DNA from 2 places in the Brevibacillus sp. NRS-1366 genome. Region 2 is predicted to be linked to the other one. Evidence: predicted binding sites of a transcription regulator. Region 2 holds the regulator's gene; the other holds the start of a gene.
What was found. The regulator Rex, encoded in region 2, represses fermentation and respiration genes when NADH is low (regulators of the CRP and FNR family bind a similar motif). The targets are predictions, from matches to a motif close to TTGTGAAATATTTCACAA.

Region 1: ACIFQN_RS33335 (DUF1641 domain-containing protein) is a predicted target of Rex. The motif match lies at 4,166-4,183, and genes of this name have one in related genera.

What each region holds. Positions count from the first base shown of each region.
Region 1 is NZ_JBITPN010000060.1:126,911-135,524, reverse strand. Features, by position in the region: gene thrC (threonine synthase) at 1-245, opposite strand, end outside; gene ACIFQN_RS33355 (homoserine dehydrogenase) at 245-1,546, opposite strand; gene ACIFQN_RS33350 (ACT domain-containing protein) at 1,571-2,014, opposite strand; gene ACIFQN_RS33345 (hypothetical protein) at 2,203-2,355, shown strand; gene ACIFQN_RS33340 (NAD(P)/FAD-dependent oxidoreductase) at 2,404-3,582, opposite strand; gene ACIFQN_RS33335 (DUF1641 domain-containing protein) at 3,621-4,070, opposite strand; gene ACIFQN_RS33330 (PilZ domain-containing protein) at 4,353-5,030, opposite strand; gene obgE (GTPase ObgE) at 5,030-6,307, opposite strand; gene ACIFQN_RS33320 (Spo0B C-terminal domain-containing protein) at 6,325-6,906, opposite strand; gene rpmA (50S ribosomal protein L27) at 7,015-7,308, opposite strand; gene ACIFQN_RS33310 (ribosomal-processing cysteine protease Prp) at 7,316-7,666, opposite strand; gene rplU (50S ribosomal protein L21) at 7,680-7,991, opposite strand; ribosomal protein L21 leader region at 8,002-8,079, opposite strand; gene ACIFQN_RS33300 (Rne/Rng family ribonuclease) at 8,132-8,614, opposite strand, start outside.
Region 2 is NZ_JBITPN010000017.1:181,021-189,634, forward strand. Features, by position in the region: gene dinG (ATP-dependent DNA helicase DinG) at 1-2,447, shown strand, start outside; gene ACIFQN_RS09995 (ComEC/Rec2 family competence protein) at 2,490-3,386, shown strand; gene ACIFQN_RS10000 (redox-sensing transcriptional repressor Rex) at 3,403-4,026, shown strand; gene ACIFQN_RS10005 (amidohydrolase) at 4,043-5,347, shown strand; gene ACIFQN_RS10010 (hypothetical protein) at 5,429-5,590, opposite strand; gene ACIFQN_RS10015 (hypothetical protein) at 5,725-6,420, shown strand; gene ACIFQN_RS10020 (DUF5590 domain-containing protein) at 6,450-6,929, shown strand; gene ACIFQN_RS10025 (hypothetical protein) at 7,087-7,614, shown strand; gene ACIFQN_RS10030 (AAA family ATPase) at 7,607-8,614, shown strand, end outside.

The sequences.
Region 1 (8,614 bases), on a different contig from region 2:
ATGGTTGTGCTGCCTTCCTCAACCGCTTTGGCAACAGCCATGACCATCCCGCGGTCTTTAAAAGAACCGGTCGGATTCAGCCCCTCGTATTTCACATACAGCTCTACTCCCAATTGCTTTGATAAATGAGGTGCATGAATCAGCGGAGTATTCCCTTCATGCAAGCTGACGAGTGGAGTTTTGTCTGTGACCGGGAGAAATTCCCGGTAACGTGCGATGATGCCTGATTGTCGATCGGAGCTCATTATTTGTCTCCTCCTTCCACGCGATAGCAGCTTTCCACTTTTGAAACGATATCCATTTGTTCCATGTACGCTAATACGCCATCCATATCACTCTTCGAAGACAAGTGCGTGATCATAATGATTTCTGCTTCGCCCCCATTATTGTAAGGCTGCTGGATCACTTGCTCCAAGGAGATGTTCTTGTCAGCCAAAAGCTGTGTAATCTGCGCCAATACGCCACGTTTGTCAGTTACGACGATACGCAGGAAATACTTGGACAGTTTTTGACTGTCGTCTTTGAGAATTTTTTCTTTGTAGGGTGCCACCATCCCTCGTCCATTTACACCGAGCTTTCTGTTTTTCACAACGGTTACCAGGTCCGAAACGACGGCTGTTGCAGTTGGCAGTTCACCGGCTCCAGGTCCGTAGAACATCGTCTCGCCCACTGCTTCCCCATGTACGTATACCGCGTTGAACACGCCGTTTACAGAAGCGAGCGGATGCGATTTAGGAATCAGAGTAGGCTGTACACTTACTTCAATCGCTTCTCCATCCCGACGCGCCAGGCCGAGCAGTTTTACTTCGTAACCCAGTTGCTTGCCGTACGCGATATCTTGCTTGCTTACTGTACTAATGCCTTTAACATCTACATCTTCCAGCTTCATCGGAACTCTAAAGCCCAAGGTTGCCAGAATTGCCATTTTGCGGGCGGCGTCAAAGCCTTCCACATCGGAGGTTGGATTCGCTTCGGCGTATCCCAGAGCCTGGGCTTCTTTTAGTACCTCCGCATATTCTGCGCCTTCCTGGCTCATTTTGGTCAGGATATAATTCGTAGTTCCATTGACGATCCCCATCATCTTGGTGATGCGATCAGATGAGAAGCCTTCGACCAATGCCCGTAAAATGGGAATACCACCGGCTACGCTCGCTTCGTAGAAAACATCGCAGCCTTTTTCCTGAGCCTTGTTCAAGATTTCTGCCCCATGCAGTGCCATCAAGTCTTTGTTTGCAGTAACAACGTGCTTGCCGCGTTCCAATGCACCTAGAATGTACTCCTTGGCTGGATTGATGCCGCCAATGACTTCTACGATGACTTCAATTTCCGGATCGTCCAGAAGCTCTGCAGGGTCAGTCGTCACTAGGCTGTCCACAGACGAAATGTTACGCGACTTTTCTGCATCTTGTACGAGAATTTTTGTAATTTCAATTCCGAGACCAGTCTGTTTCTGCAAATCCTCCTGATTCGCCGAAATGATGCGCACAACCCCTGTTCCTACCGTACCGAATCCCATCAAACCCAACTTAATCTTTTGCTTCTCCATCGTATCTCTCCTCCTACCCTTCTTCTACCCTCTACCGACGATCATCGCTTTGCGGACGCCGGGTATTTGTTGTAAGCTTTCCAAAAATTCCGTGCTGGATACCCGCAGATGTGCCATATCCACAGACATGGAAATCGTCGCAATCCCTTGCAGCGGAATCGTCTGGTTAATGGTTAGTACGTTACCACCCTGTTCTGCCACAAAAGTAAGCACCTTGGATAGATAACCGGACATGTGTTCCAGCAAAAAGGTGATCGTCATGATTTTTTCGCTCATCATGGCATTGAAAGGGTAAATCCCATCCTTGTACTTATAAAAAGCACTCCGGCTCAACCCTACACGTTCAACGGCCTCGTTGACGGTATCCACTTCACCGGACTCCAGCATCTTCTTGGCTTCAATCGTCTTAGCAATGGATTCTGGCAGGATGTCAGATCGAATCAAGTAGAACTTTTCTTCCCGTTTCACCTGTAATGTCCTCCTGAGAAAAACAGTTGTATCTTCATAGAGGACATTATAACGGATAGATGCCCCTCTGACAATCCTTACAAGTAATTTTTTTCATGGAATCATATTCAGTTCACCTGTGCTTACATGACGAGGCGCTCCTTCGTACAGACTAGAGGTGATCGTAAGCAAGAGGAGGTGACAAGCAGATGGCAGGACGTGGAAAGTCAGATAAGTCGGAGCGTCGCAACAATCATCCCGCTGGTAAGCCAAGCAGCCTGGACCAATTTGGCGACAATACAAAGGGTAAAAAAATGGCACAGTCACCGAACATCATTGAAGATCCGAGCGGAAACGGGTAGACAAAAAAACCCGGAGCATAAAGCCCCGGGTTTTTCACGTTCATATGATTAATATGCCAAAGAGGACAAACCGTTGATGTGAGCCAAGTAGCGAACATTACTTGCTTCTTTCATCAGGGAAGCTGGCAGACCTTTCAGCTTGATTTGGCTAGCGCCAATGGTTCCGATTGCGTCTTTGCGACCCAGGCTGCCCAGGGTACCAGAGAATACCGGTGAGAAGCTTTCCATTTTGGTGCCTTTGAAGTGTGCGAAGAGGTTGTATCCAACCACTTCCCCCATTTGCCAAGCCAATTGAGCGGTTGGTGGGAAAGGACGACCTTCTGGGCCCATTACTACCGCGCTGTCGCCAGCCAGGAATACATCAGGATGAGAAGTGGATTGCAGGAATTCAGTAACGGTAGCACGGCCACGGTTCACTTCTACACCAGACTCAGCTACAACGTGGTTTCCTTGAACTCCACCTGTCCATACCATTGTTTTGGTTTCGATGGTGCCACCATCTTTCAAGCATACAGTGGTTTCTTTCATTTCCGTTACAGGAACTCCTGTCAAGAACTGAACACCACGTTTTTCCAAGCTTGTTTTAGCACGTTCAACCAATTCAGGAGCAAAGCCAGCCAAGATGGAAGGACCTGCTTCTACGCAAAAGATGGAAACGTCTGCAAAATCAACGCCATGCTTGTGGCACAGACCTGGGAGCATGTCAGCGAACTCACCAACAAGCTCGATACCAGTCAAACCGCCACCACCAACAACGAAGGTTGCGTCTGCTTTGTTTTTGCTTTTGCCGTATTCAATTACGCGCTCTTCAAGGTGAGCACGTAAACGGTTTGCTTCATCAACGGATTTCAGTGTGAAGCTGTACTCTTGCAACCCAGGGATTCCGAAGAATGCGGTTTCACTACCCAGTGCGATAACCAAAGCGTCGTATTTGATAGATTCGCCACTAGCTAGTGTGACACGCTGGGAATCCAATCCGATTTTTTCAACGCTATCCACCACGAGGTCGATATCTTTGCCACGGAGCAATCTCTCCAGCGGCAGTGCTACGTTTTGCTCTGCCAGGTTTCCTACTGCCAAACGGTGCAATTCCGTAATGATTTGGTGAGAAGGAAAACGGTTTACTACTGTGATCGACGCTTCTTCAGCAGTCATGTATTTGCGTGCAGTCAATGCAGAGAGTAGCCCGCCATAACCGCCGCCTAGAATCAGAATATGCTTCGCCATGCCCAATCCTCCGTCCTTGTCTTTCAATCGTAATGAATTTAGCGTTTTTCTTGTTGACGTTCAGCCAGAACTTCCAGGAATGCTTGTGCGAAACGCAAAGTTTTTTGTACTTGCGGATCTTTCAGCATTTTGAGCATACCAAACAAGCCAACAGTGGATGCTTCAACGTGGGCACGGTCGTTCGCTTCAATAGCAGCTTGCGCGATGCCCTTTGCTTTGTCGGAAATTGGTTTTACGAACTCTTCCATTCCGCCTTTGAGATCGTCGATCAGCACTTTGTCTGTTGCGACTGTTTGCACCAGATCATACGTTTTGGTCAAGATCGTTGTCATTTCAGCCAGTTTGGGCAGATTCGCCACCAATACTGTTAACGATTCTTGAATTTCCGGTTTCATCAACTGATCGAGCACATCCATTTGTTGCTCAGGTGCCAATGTAGCTGTGCTTGCTACTTCAGCGGCTGCTTGTTGCGTAGTTGTTTGAGACATAGGAAAACGTCCTCCTTTGCTTTGAAATAGAGGCCTTCTATTCTCGATGCCTGTTCATCCGAGTAACGGCCGCCTATTCTCCCAAAATAGCTAGTTTGTTATATTTTTCACAAAGTGAAGTATGCAGTGAATTGAAATAATCAAGTAGTGCATGTTTTCACAAACTGATATTCAGGAAAGCGATAATAAAAAAATCAATTGTTGAACAGGCTCGATTTAGAACTCTATGAACTCTACTATATACCTTCTTCACAGGAACAGCAAAGGAAAAAAACCGCTTCATTAGGAAGAAGCGGTAGTTACGAGATTTTTATAATAATCTTTGATGAGTTGATGATGTTTTTCGCTTATATCCGTGAAGATTAGTTCAATAACCGTCTGTGTATCCTGAAAGTTTTTTTCCACCACTTTTGCCATACCGAAAATTTCCTGCTTTTGCGTGGGGATGACAAACGACACATGGAGAAACTCCCCTTTTGTTATGTAGCCATCCGTCGCTAATACGAGACGGGTAGGAGAAAATTTCAGTAGGAGAGCTTGTCCCTTTTCTTCAATCGGCCTTGCTCCCATGACTTTGTAAGGTACAGAGATGACGTTATCTGGTGGAAGCACATCTTGCTTGCCCTTTAGAGAAATTTCTACACCAACACTGATCGGGACCATCGCGAGTAGCTGAATTGGCCAAACGGTCTGTTCCGAAACCACTTCCAAATCAATGGTATTGATCGCCGCATCTGTTTCCCATCGAACACGCACCGTTGAACCGAGCAGATCGTTTTTTGTATCCGACTTCAGCTCATGCGAGACAACAAGATATCCGCCTTTTACATGTTCGATCATTACTTGAATCGGGGTTTTTGCCTCTTTGGAGATAAGCATCTGCAAAAAGGCACCTCGCTGAAGCTGTTTATCCGCCATAAATGGGGTAAGGGATGGGATATCAATCATTGTCTTTGTCATCACTCCACGAAATCAAACTCTAGCTTGCCAATTCGAACGGTATCTCCATCTTTTGCTCCATGCTTTCGAAGTGCCTCGTCCACACCCATGCCGCGCATTTGACGAGCAAATCGTTGAGCCGCATCATAGCTCGTCAGGTTCGTCATGCGCACCAATTTTTCGATCTTCTCACCGCTGACAACAAAAACTTCGTTGTCCTTGGTGATTTCAAATGAATCCGGTTCTTTTTCAGCGCGAAAGACTACGCGTTCTTCCACTTCTACTACTTCTTCGACTGCAAGCTTCTCTGGAATGGTTGCCAATAGCTCTCCGATTGCATACATCAATTCCTGCACACCTTGTCTGGTCGCAGAAGAAATCTCATACACGGTCACATTCGGCACCTTTTCTTTGAACCGCTGCAGGTTCTCCTGTGCTTCGGGCAGATCCATCTTGTTGGCAACAACGATTTGCGGACGTTCCTCCAGCTTCAGGTTGTACAAAACAAGCTCCCGGTTGATCTGCAAATAATCCTCATACGGGTCACGGCCGTCCACACCCGCCATATCAATGACGTGGACAATGACACGCGTACGCTCCACGTGACGCAAGAACTGATGACCAAGCCCCACACCTTCATGGGCACCCTCAATCAGACCTGGCAAGTCAGCCATGACAAAGCTTTGCTCACCCAAATCAACCACGCCCAGATTAGGCGTTAGCGTCGTGAAATGGTAAGCAGCAATCTTTGGCTTAGCCGCTGTCACACTGGATAGAAGCGTCGATTTGCCTACACTCGGATACCCGACAAGCCCTACATCGGCAATCAGCTTGAGCTCCATGATGATGTAACGCTCTTGTCCCGGTTCTCCGTTCTCGGAGATGTGTGGCGCAGGATTGGACGGATTGGCAAAACGCATATTTCCCCGTCCGCCGCGTCCACCTTTGGAGATCACCGCACGTTGACCATGCTCTACCAAATCCGCAATGACTTCTTTGGTGTCATCATCAATGACGGTCGTCCCCGGAGGCACACGTACTACCATGTCTTCTGCGCCAGCGCCATGCTGGGCTTTGTTGCGTCCGTGCTCACCACGGGGGGCTTTGAAGTGCTTTTGATAACGGAAATCTACGAGCGTCCGCAAGCCTTCATCCACTACAAATACGACATCTCCACCGCGACCGCCGTCTCCACCCGCTGGACCTCCGAGTGGTACGTACTTTTCTCGGCGAAAAGAGACGGCTCCGTTTCCTCCGTCCCCACCTTTTACATACACCTTTACCTGATCGACAAACATGGTGTCACCTCTTTCCTTTACGCGAATGGAACCACCAAATCAAGGACCCATTCTTCTTCCGTATGTATCCACTCGGTGACCTCCACCGTACTCTGTTCGCTCTTACGTATCAGTTTTTCCAATTCTTCCAATCCGGATGCAGAAAGCTCTCCGGCCAGGTCAAAACGAAAATGAACACCACTCTCACCCGCGTGCAAGGTTACCTGCATGCTCGCTGGCTCGTACCCGCTTTGGTCTACGTGATCATTCACTGTGCATAAAATCTCTGACACCAACTGAAACAAATGCTTCTCGTCCAAAGCTATTCGCGTGAGATCCACATGGTTGCACACGTCCACTTCTAAAAGCATTTCCTTATTCAGCGCATTAAATGTCAAGAAGAAGACGGACAATAGGGAGCTGTTCAGTCGGGCTACCATGGACTCCTGCATAGCCATCTGTGCGATGCGTTTTAAATGCGAAACTCCCTGTTCAGTACGGTTCAAATGCAAATAGCCGAGCAGAACCTGAACGTGGTTCAACCAATCATGCCGCTGCCTGTTCAGTAGATCCAGCAGTTGGTCGGTCTGCTGCGTAAACAGTCTCCGCTCGTCCCCCATCTCATTCACCCAAGTCGATAAGAATTTCTTTCCCACCTATTGTACCATAAAAAAAAGCGGGCAAAAAGAAAACCCAGCCTAGTAGCTGGGTTTTTTCTTTCCTAACATTTATGCTTCGGAAGCAACTGGCTCGATCACAACTTGCTTGCGATCACGGCCCAGACGCTTGAAACGAACAACGCCATCTGCAGTTGCAAACAGAGTGTCGTCTCCGCCCTTCATTACGTTAGCTCCTGGATAAATCTTGGTTCCGCGTTGGCGAACGAGGATGTTACCAGCAGTAACGAATTGTCCATCTCCACGCTTCACACCCAGACGTTTGGAAATGGAATCGCGACCGTTCTTTGTGGAACCTACCCCTTTTTTGGAAGCGAAGAACTGCAGGTCCAAATTAAACAGCATTTTCATATCAGACACCTCCTTGCCATTTTTCATCTTTTACTTTTACGTATTTACCGTACTGCGCCTCAACCGACAACAGGGCAATGACCATACTCTCTGCCAAAAGCTGCTGCTTCTCGCATGCCGCCTCCTCCTCCGAAGAAGAGAGGCTCCACTTTAAGAAACCACCGCCTTCTTGTGCGGCAGAGACATCTGGAGTGATGCCAGTCAAAGGTTGGATGGCGTTTAATATACCAAAGCTGATGCCTGATACAGCAGAACAAACGATGTCTGCCCCATAGGCACCCGCATTGGCATGTCCGGAAATACTAATTTCATGGATCCCGTGCGAGGCACGGTTCACGATCACTTCAATCATAACAAGTCACCAATTAAGCGTTGATCTTTTCGATCACAACTTTAGTGAATGGTTGACGGTGACCTTGTTTGCGACGGTAGTTTTTCTTGGATTTGTATTTGTACACGATAATTTTTTTCGCTTTACCGTGTTTTTCTACTTTCCCAGTTACCGTTGCACCAGCTACAGTAGGAGTACCTGCTGTAACTGAACCGTCTTTGCTTACGAGGAGAACCTTGTCGAAAGTAACTACTTCACCTTCAACGTCAGCCAACTTCTCGATGAAGAGAACTGCTCCCTCTTCAACTTTGTATTGCTTTCCACCGGTTTCGATAATTGCGTACACTGTGTGCACCTCCTATACTCAGACTCGCCTCTACAGGTGCGCCGCAAAAGGGCGTCTTGTAACCTGATTCGTGCGGTTACAGTATGCACGAGGCATAGCTGCATGACAACCATTAGATTACCATAACATCAATCGCCCAGTCAAGTCATTTGCACATGCTTTTGATACAAGCGCTCTGCTTCATCTAGACGGCCCACATATAATATCCGGTACTCGTCAGGCTTTAGCGCTGACCTATGCAGGTAGTACAGACGAGCTTGCAATCGTTTGCTTTCCTCTGCCTGCTGCAGCACTGCCCGTTGATACAATCGCGTGGGCAATTCGATGAGTACAGCCTCTGCTTCCTGCCTGCTCACCAGGGCATCGACCTCGTCCCGCAGACGTTGGTCAATTTCCTCAATCGACCATACTCGTCCCTCTCCGCCGCACGCATCGCACGGCACTGTCACTCTTTCTGCCAAGCTGGACCGCACCCGTTTGCGCGTCATTTCAACCAATCCGAGTGCCGTCATGCCGTGCACCGTGGATGGTACCACGTCACGTGCCAACTCCCGTTTTAATATGGCAAGCAGTCGCTCCTTGTTTGCCACCTCTTTCATATCAATGAAGTCAATCATGATGAT
Region 2 (8,614 bases):
CACTGGCGACAGCTCAGCTATATTTGCACCTGCTGGATATTTTGCAGCAATTGCCGTTGGTTACGATTCAGAGACTGCAGATGCTGGTTTCTTCCTTCCGCTCGGACATTGATGTTCTTTTGCGGCAGATGGAAATGGAAAAGCTCACAGCACTTCCTGAGCTAGGCGATGAGTCAGCAGATACTGGCGAACCTTCGGGGTTGTGGGACATCTATCGGCAGTTAGCACTCAAAAAGCGTGAAGACAAGCTCATACCTTCCTTTCAGCGACCTGTGTACGAGGCAACGGTCGATAAAGCTTTTGTGGACAGGTTGGAGGACGTAATGGGTGAACAGGGAAGCATGCAGGCAAATATTTCTGGGTATCAGCGCCGGGATGCACAGGAAGCAATGATGCATGCTGTATTTGAGGCTATGCAGGAAGGCTCCCATCTCCTGGTAGAAGCGGGTACAGGTACTGGGAAATCGTTGGCTTATCTATTGCCAGGGATTATTTGGTCGAGGGAGAACCGAGAGCAATTGGTGATCAGTACAAATACGATCCAACTGCAGGAGCAGCTGTTGCACAAGGAAATTGCTACGCTACAACAATCTCTGCCGTTCTCTTTTACCGCTTCTACGCTAAAAGGAAGAGGGAACTATCTGTGTCTTCGCAAGTTGGAGCAGACACTAGAGGAGCCGGTTGAGGGGAGCAGTCAGGAGATGCGCCTGGTAAAAGGCCAAATGCTGACCTGGCTGACCCAAACCAGTACGGGCGATGTTGAGGAGTTAAGCATGCCGCCTACCGGCCAGTTATTTTGGCAGCAGGTAAAAAGTGATACGGGCTCTTGTTTGAATAGAGCATGTCCTTGGTTTAGCCGCTGCTATTATTTCCAGGCCAAAGAGCGAGCAAAAGATGCGGACGTACTCATCGTCAACCATGCCCTACTGATCAGTGACCTGCAAGCCGAGAATCGGATTCTGCCTCCGTATGAAGTGGCTATCATTGATGAGGCACATCATCTAGAAGACGCCGCAACCCAACATCTAGGCAAGCAATTTACGACGACACAGCTTCTCTTTCTGTTGGACCGGGCTTCTGTCGAAGAGGGTGGCGTGGTACCGCGATATGCAGAAGAATTGCAAAGCTGGTTGCCATCCGTGCACGAGGCCGTGACAGAACAGGTGGATGAGCTGCAAAAGCTTTTACCTGCCCTTCGTGACAAGGCCCAGCAATGGACACAGCTCCTGTATACGTGGGCTTCAGATCGAGCAGAAGAAACAACGGATGCCGGACGAGAAACGGTCCGTTATCGCGTAGAGTCTTTTTCAGGCAAGCATGAAAAGATCCGGAAGAACACAAAAAAGCTCATTGATACCATGACCTCTTTTGCAGCTTGTTTGGATCGTCTCATAGTGACGGTACCATCTGATGAGAAGCCTCCTTTTGCCGTGCGCAGCCTCCGGACCGATCTGCAAGGGCTTGTGAATGAATGGCAGAAAGTAACAGAGCTCGTTCATTTCTTTTTGGTGGAACAAGATCCGCAGTACGTCTACTGGATGGAGGTGGAGTCGCGCGCAGCACGGAAACAGGTACATCTGTCTGCGGCGCTTTTAAAGGTAGCAGATTCTCTCGCACAACCATTATTTGCTCAAAAGCGCAGTATGATTCTAACATCCGCGACTTTGACGGTGAAAAACAGCTTTTCGTATATTAAGAGTCGATTCGGTCTGGATCAGTTGCCAGAGGAACGAGTGCGCACATTGTCCCTCCCATCTTCTTTTGCGTACGATGAACAGGGCTTGCTGCTTATTCCAGCAGACTTCCCTGCTCCCGCGAAAGAAAATGACCATGCCTATCTCGAAGCGATTATTCAAGGGTGCTTGGATGTAGTACTGGCGACGAAGGGAAGGACGCTCATCCTGTTCACATCACACTCTATGCTACGGATGGTTTATCATGCCCTGAAAGAGAAATTAGCCGATGCTCCTGATTCCTACACATTGTTTGGGCATGGGATTGATAGCAACAACCGGAGCAAGCTGGTTCGCTTGTTCCAGAGCATGGAGAGAAGTGTGCTGCTTGGAACGAGCAGTTTTTGGGAAGGTGTGGACATCCCCGGAGATTCACTCAGCAGTCTTGTGATCGTGCGCTTGCCATTTACACCACCGAACCATCCGGTGTATCAAGGGCGGGCAGACCTTTTGAAGGCAGAGGGGAAAAATCCCTTTATGTCCATGGCGCTGCCGCAAGCGGTGATTTTGTTCAAACAAGGAGTTGGTAGGCTGATTCGTCATCACTTGGATCGCGGCGTAGTCGTCGTTTTTGACACGCGCGTCGTTGAGTCAAGATATGGTCGAGCATTTTTGCAATCACTCCCGCCGTATCAGATCGAAAGTGGCCCATGGCCGACCCTTCGAGAGCGTATTGAACCATTCCTTAGTATGCAATCCCTGCCAGATTCATAAAATGAAAGCAATAGTCTAGCAGAGATTTAGGTGATAAAATAAATGTTATGGAAAAAAGCGTGGCGCTGGTTGCTGCTGGTTTTTTGTGTGATTCTGCTCTCCAGCTGTTCGATTGACAGCCATATGCAGGAAGCGGTAAAAGTGGAGGATCCTTACGAAAGTGAAACCGAACAGGACTTTTCCGGGCTCGTGATCTCTTATTGGGCATTGCCTCATGGGGAAAGCACGCTGGTCCGATTGCCGCACGGAAAAACCATGTTGATAGACACGGGCACCGCTGAAGACTGGTCGGTTTTGTCCGAGCGCTTAGCCGAGCAAAAGCTGACGCGCTTGGATTATCTGGTACTGACGAACGATTTGCCTGAACATGTAGGGGGATTCTCTTTTTTGACCGAGCAGATTTTGGTGGATACCGTGATTTTGCCCAAATTAACGCAAGAGACGATTCGTCGAGAGACAAAGCTTCGCAATGCCCAGAAACAATTAGCTGTTGAAACGAATCAAGTGCTTGCATTGGATGAAGAGGTTTCCATGCACGTCTTGCTTCCAGATGAGCCTTTGTTTTTATCACCCCAGAACAATTCACTCGTTTTTCGCTTGCAACACGGCGATTTGCGGTTTTTGTTTACCAGTGGAGTAAACGAAAAAGCAGAAGAGCGACTGCTCGGACGACATGCAGACCAGCTTAAGGCTGAGGTACTGAAAGTCGGAGATGAAGGCAGCAACCAAGGATCTTCTCAGCCATTTCTCACGGCTGTTGATCCGCAGGTAGCGATTATCCAGACAGGGAAACCCCGCGATAAGATGAAAGACGGCCAAACGGAAGTGCTCGAGCGCTTGGGCGAGTCGTGGGCGGAAACCTACATGACAAGTCGGGATGGGTCAATCACGATATTATCAAATGGAAAAGATTATCGTGTTTTGAAGCAAAAGAAATAAGGGGGGAAGACCGAACGTGGCCAAACACGAAAAGATTTCGGAAGCGGTCGTCCGCCGCCTGCCGATTTATCTTCGTTACCTCAGTTATTTACAGCAAGTTGAGGTGACAACTGTTTCCTCCCAGCAAATGGGCAGGAATCTTGATGTAAATCCCGCCCAAATCCGAAAAGACTTGGCTGCATTTGGCGATTTCGGGAAAAAAGGTATTGGCTATGATGTGAACTATTTGGTGGAGAAAATTCGCCAAATATTAAAATTGACAGATGAAATTCGGGTTGCTTTGGTTGGGGCGGGGAATCTTGGTCACGCCATCAGCAACTATAACGCTTATTTGAAAGATAACATGCGGATTGCGGCTATCTTTGACAGCAATCCAAACAAGGTAGGCAATGAGGTAGCGGGACTATCCATCCAACCATTGGATGAGCTGGCAGAGACAATTACTGTGAAACAAATCAAGCTGGCAATCATAACTGTTCCAGCGCCAGCTGCGCAATCCGTATGTGATCTATTGACTCAAGCGGGAATCAAAGGCATCTTGAATTTTGCTCCGACTACGATTCGAGCACCTAAGGATGTGCGGATTCATTATGCAGATGTGACTTCCAATTTGCAAAGCTTGGCCTATTACCTAACGTAGAGAACGGAGTGTACCCATGAAAAAGACAATCCTCATTCATGCAACGGTTATCACTGTAAATGACAGCAACGAGGTCATCCACGATGGCGCCGTCGCTTTCGAAGGCAACAAGATTACGTATGTAGGGCCTACGCCAGAAGACCTGTCTGATGCGGGATACGATGAAGTCATCGATCAAAAAGGTGACTTCATTCTTCCAGGACTGATCAATACACACGGACACGCAGGCATGTCGCTGCTTCGCGGGTATGCGGATGATCTTCCTTTGCAGCAGTGGCTGGAAGATAAAATGTGGCCGCTGGAAGCTCAATTTACAGGCAACTCCGTAAAATGGGGCACACATCTTTCCCTGATTGAGATGATTCGTACGGGTACGACTACGTTTGTCGATATGTACGACCACATGGATGAAGTGGCAAAAGCGGTTGAAGCCTCCGGCATGCGTGCACGCCTGTGCCGTGGAATGATCGGGCTGTGCTCAGAGGAAGAGCGCCAGGCTAAGCTGCATGATGCCACCTTGTTTGCGAATGAATGGCATAACCAAGCAGATGGCCGCATTACTGTAATGATGGCTCCACATGCGCCTTACACATGCTCTCCAGAATTTATTACACAGATCATCGAAAAGGCAGACGAGTTGTCCTTGCCTCTTCACATCCATATGTCGGAAACGGCGTGGGAAGTAGGACAAAACGAAAAAGATTACGGCTTGCGCCCGGTTGCCCATCTGGAGAAGCTGGGAATGTTTTCACGCCCGACTCTGGTTGCGCATGCTGTGCATTTAACGGATGAAGAGATTGACATCTTGGCAAAATATAACGTGAAGGTTTCCCATAACGTGGTCAGCAACTTGAAGCTGGCAAGCGGAGTGGCCCCAGTTCCAAAGATGCTGGCAAAAGGCGTAAGTGTTTCGCTTGGGACGGACAGCTCCGCAAGTAACAACAACCTCAATTTGTTTGAGGAATTGAAATTGGCAGCCATCCTGCATAAAGGGGTCAATAACGATCCAGTAGCTGTACCTGCAGAAGAAGCACTGCGCATGGCTACTCGTTATGGAGCGGATGGGGTGTTCCAGGCTGACACATTGGGCAGCATCGAGGTTGGCAAACAAGCAGACCTGATCGTGCTCGACAGCCATCAAGCGCATTTCCACCCAGCACATGAACCTGTTTCCCATGTGGTGTACGCAGCTAATGGTCGTGACGTGAAAGATACAATCGTTGCCGGAAAATTCCTGATGCGTAATCATAAGTTGCTGACGATTGATGAAGAGCGGGCTATTTATGAGGCAAATCGCGTTTTCCAATCACTGAAACGGTAAAAAGGCTCCTGTCAGGTGTGGGACAGGAGTAAAGAAATGAAGGTGTAGGTAGGGGAAATTGGGTAATACTCGTTCTTGCGCTCATTTTCGCCACAATTCCGTCAGGGAATGATGGCGAAAATGCAGTGTGGGTGTGTGCGACAAGTGACGCAGTGGTGAAGACAATCCTGCCCAGGAGACGCGGTATTCCTGTAACAGAAACCCTAGTATGTCAGGAGAGGTGGTTTGTTGCGACCATTTCACGCGCTCACCTCCTCGGGGTGTATAGGTAGTATGACCGACCATCCCCATGCTATGATTAGCAACTTTTCCGTGTCGTTCTAAAACCTTCCCGTATAGCATAGGCTAAAGCAAAAATGGGACAGGGGGGACGGAAGGTGTATATCCGGCCCAAACTGCTGTGGTGGCTCATCCCGACCTTTCTCGGACTTTTTTTGCTTGGGATTGCCTTGGGGTCAGCAGGAAACAAGTACGGGATGTCAGAGACAGCTTTCATGGACCAGCAAAAGGATGGAGAGCATCACCGGGTGGCTCTGTCAGAACTGCTGGATCAACTGACAGAGGATAAGGAACGTTCGTTTATTGTCTATCTACAGGAAAGTGCACTGAATGGGCGATATCAGCACGAGCGCTTTGAGCTGAAAGGAGAAGTGGGTGGACACAATCTGGAGATGTCACGAAATCTAGAGCAGCCGGTAGCTATTCGCATTGATGGACAGATTCAGAATGAAGCATCACTCCCCTACGCCCTCTACACTCCATATGAGCACGCGGCACTGATAAAAAAAGTGCTCCAGTCTGTTAAGCCCCAGAGCATTCAGGACCCTGGTGCTCAAGGCCTGTATGGGTACCGTTTGGCTGTGCCTGCAGAAGAGGTAACTGCGCTACTGTCCATGTGGCTTGGTCCTTCTTTTCCGATTCATGATATGCCGCTAGACGTGGCAAAAGGGATTGGCGTGGACTATCAGCTCTGGTATGATAGTGAATCCAAGCAAATTCGTCAGCTAGAGCTTCAGCTGCGAATGCAGACGGCTGCTGGAGTCAAGCAAGATCAGCTCCGGTTCCGGTTGTAAGGTCAAGTGAATAAAGGAGTTATTAGCCAGTGTTTGTAAGAATAATTGTAGGAGTCGTCGCTGTCGTCCTGCTTACGGGAGCGGGATTCGCTTACCATTTGACATCCTCCGTAGTCGGAGAAAGACAAGCTTTTGATCACATTGTACAGCAATGGGTCCACGATCGAACAACGATTACGCAGATTGAATCCATTGACGAGTACCGGGGCAAAGAGAGCTATGCAGTCGTTCTAGGCAAAAACCAAGCAGGTACCTCTGTAGTTGCATGGTTGACCGAAAAATCGGCAGCGTTTGACAGCATGGAGAGAGCTGTTCCTAGAAAAAATGTAGAAGCGGCTGTTTTGAAAAGCTTTCCGGAGGCAGAAGTGAGACATATCGTTCCAGGACTGGATAAAGAGCAGCGTTTTTGGGAAGTAACCCTGAAGGACAAGGATGGACGATATCACTACCTTCATTACGATTTGTTCAGTGGGGCTTTGCTCACTTCTTACGTATTAAATCCAACGTAAACAGCTACGAAAAGAACAGACCTTTTCCTTCTGGGGAAAGGTCTGTTTGGCATCCTACCCAATAACTGTATAATAAATTGATATACTCATGTGATATACTAAGTTTTGTTGAAAAGAGAAAACAAGAACGAGAAATCTTAGGTGGGGGGGAGTAGCTGTGCAGTTGAAAAAAAGTACAATAGGCTTGTCTTTGCTGGCGACACTGGCTCTCCTGTTCGGCGGTTGGTTCTTGTACCAAAAGATGGAAATTGAAGAGCCGATCCGTACAGAGGTAGGACAGCTACAGTCAGCCACGTTGGATCATTTGAATATATCCAAAGATAAAATTCAGATAGATTTAAAGGTAACGAAACCAGAAACGTTTCCACAGGAATATCGAGACCTGGTCGAAAAGACTTCGAAGTTCGCGGGTGATAAAGAAGTGGTGATTGGCGTGAACAATCAATCACAAGCGATGAGTGACATCTGGAAAAACGGGCAGTTCGTCTTTACTGAAGCAATCGATCTCCATCAGTACAGTCGGATTCCCCAAATGGTTGCCGAGTGGAAAGCAAGCAATAAGTTGGATGCAGCATCAGCCTTAATGGATGATGAAAACATTTATGTCTATTTGAAAAAAGGAACGGAGGACTTTTACACAATCGTGCCCCGTTCGACGGAAAAAGAGGTGACGGCTCGTGGGTAAGGAACTACTGATCGGCGTCGTTCCCGGAGTCCTGATTTTCTTGCTATTTTTAGGAGTAAATATTACTCCTTTTCTGCTGTTTGCCGTCGTGCTTGGAGCGATTTACTTTATGGTGATACGGCAGCAAGGTGGTCGGGGTGGAAACGTCACGCTTGGTGGGAAACGAAAACAAAACAAACATGAGATTCCAAAGTCAAATGTGCAGTTCGCTGATATCGGAGGTCAGGAACGCGCAAAGAAGGAATTAAAAGAAGCGCTGGATTTTCTTGTCTACAAAGAAAAAATCGCGCAATACGGAATCCGTCCGTTAAAAGGGGTTCTGTTGACCGGGCCTCCGGGTACGGGAAAAACCTTGATGGCAAAGGCGGCAGCCAACTATACCAACTCCGCATTCGTAGCCGCGTCTGGTTCCCAATTTGTTGAGATGTACGTAGGGGTTGGGGCGCAACGAGTTCGCGAGTTGTTTAAAGAAGCCAAAACGATGGCTGAGAAAAACAATCAGGACAGTGCGATTATTTTCATCGATGAGATTGACGTTATTGGTGGTAAGCGGGATGGTCAGCAGCAACGAGAGTACGATCAGACCTTGAATCAACTGTTGACGGAAATGGACGGAGTAGCAACCAGTGACAAACCCCGCGTTCTTGTCATGGCAGCTACTAACCGCAAAGATATGCTGGATGCAGCGCTTTTACGTCCGGGTCGTTTTGATCGCCATATTATTGTTGACTTGCCTGACAAGCCTGCACGCGAGCAAATCTTGACGATTCATACTGCCAATAAGCCCCTTGGCTCTGATGTCGTTCTGGAAAAAGTGGCACAAGAAACATTCGGTTTCTCTGGTGCGCAGCTGGAGAGCGTAGCCAATGAAGCTGCGATTTACGCAATGCGCGATACGTGTGAAAAGATTGAAGCGAAGCATTTTGCTTATGCGGTAGACAAAGTCATGCTTGGTGAAAAAGTAGACCGCGAAGCATCTGAGGAAGAGAAGAAACGGGTA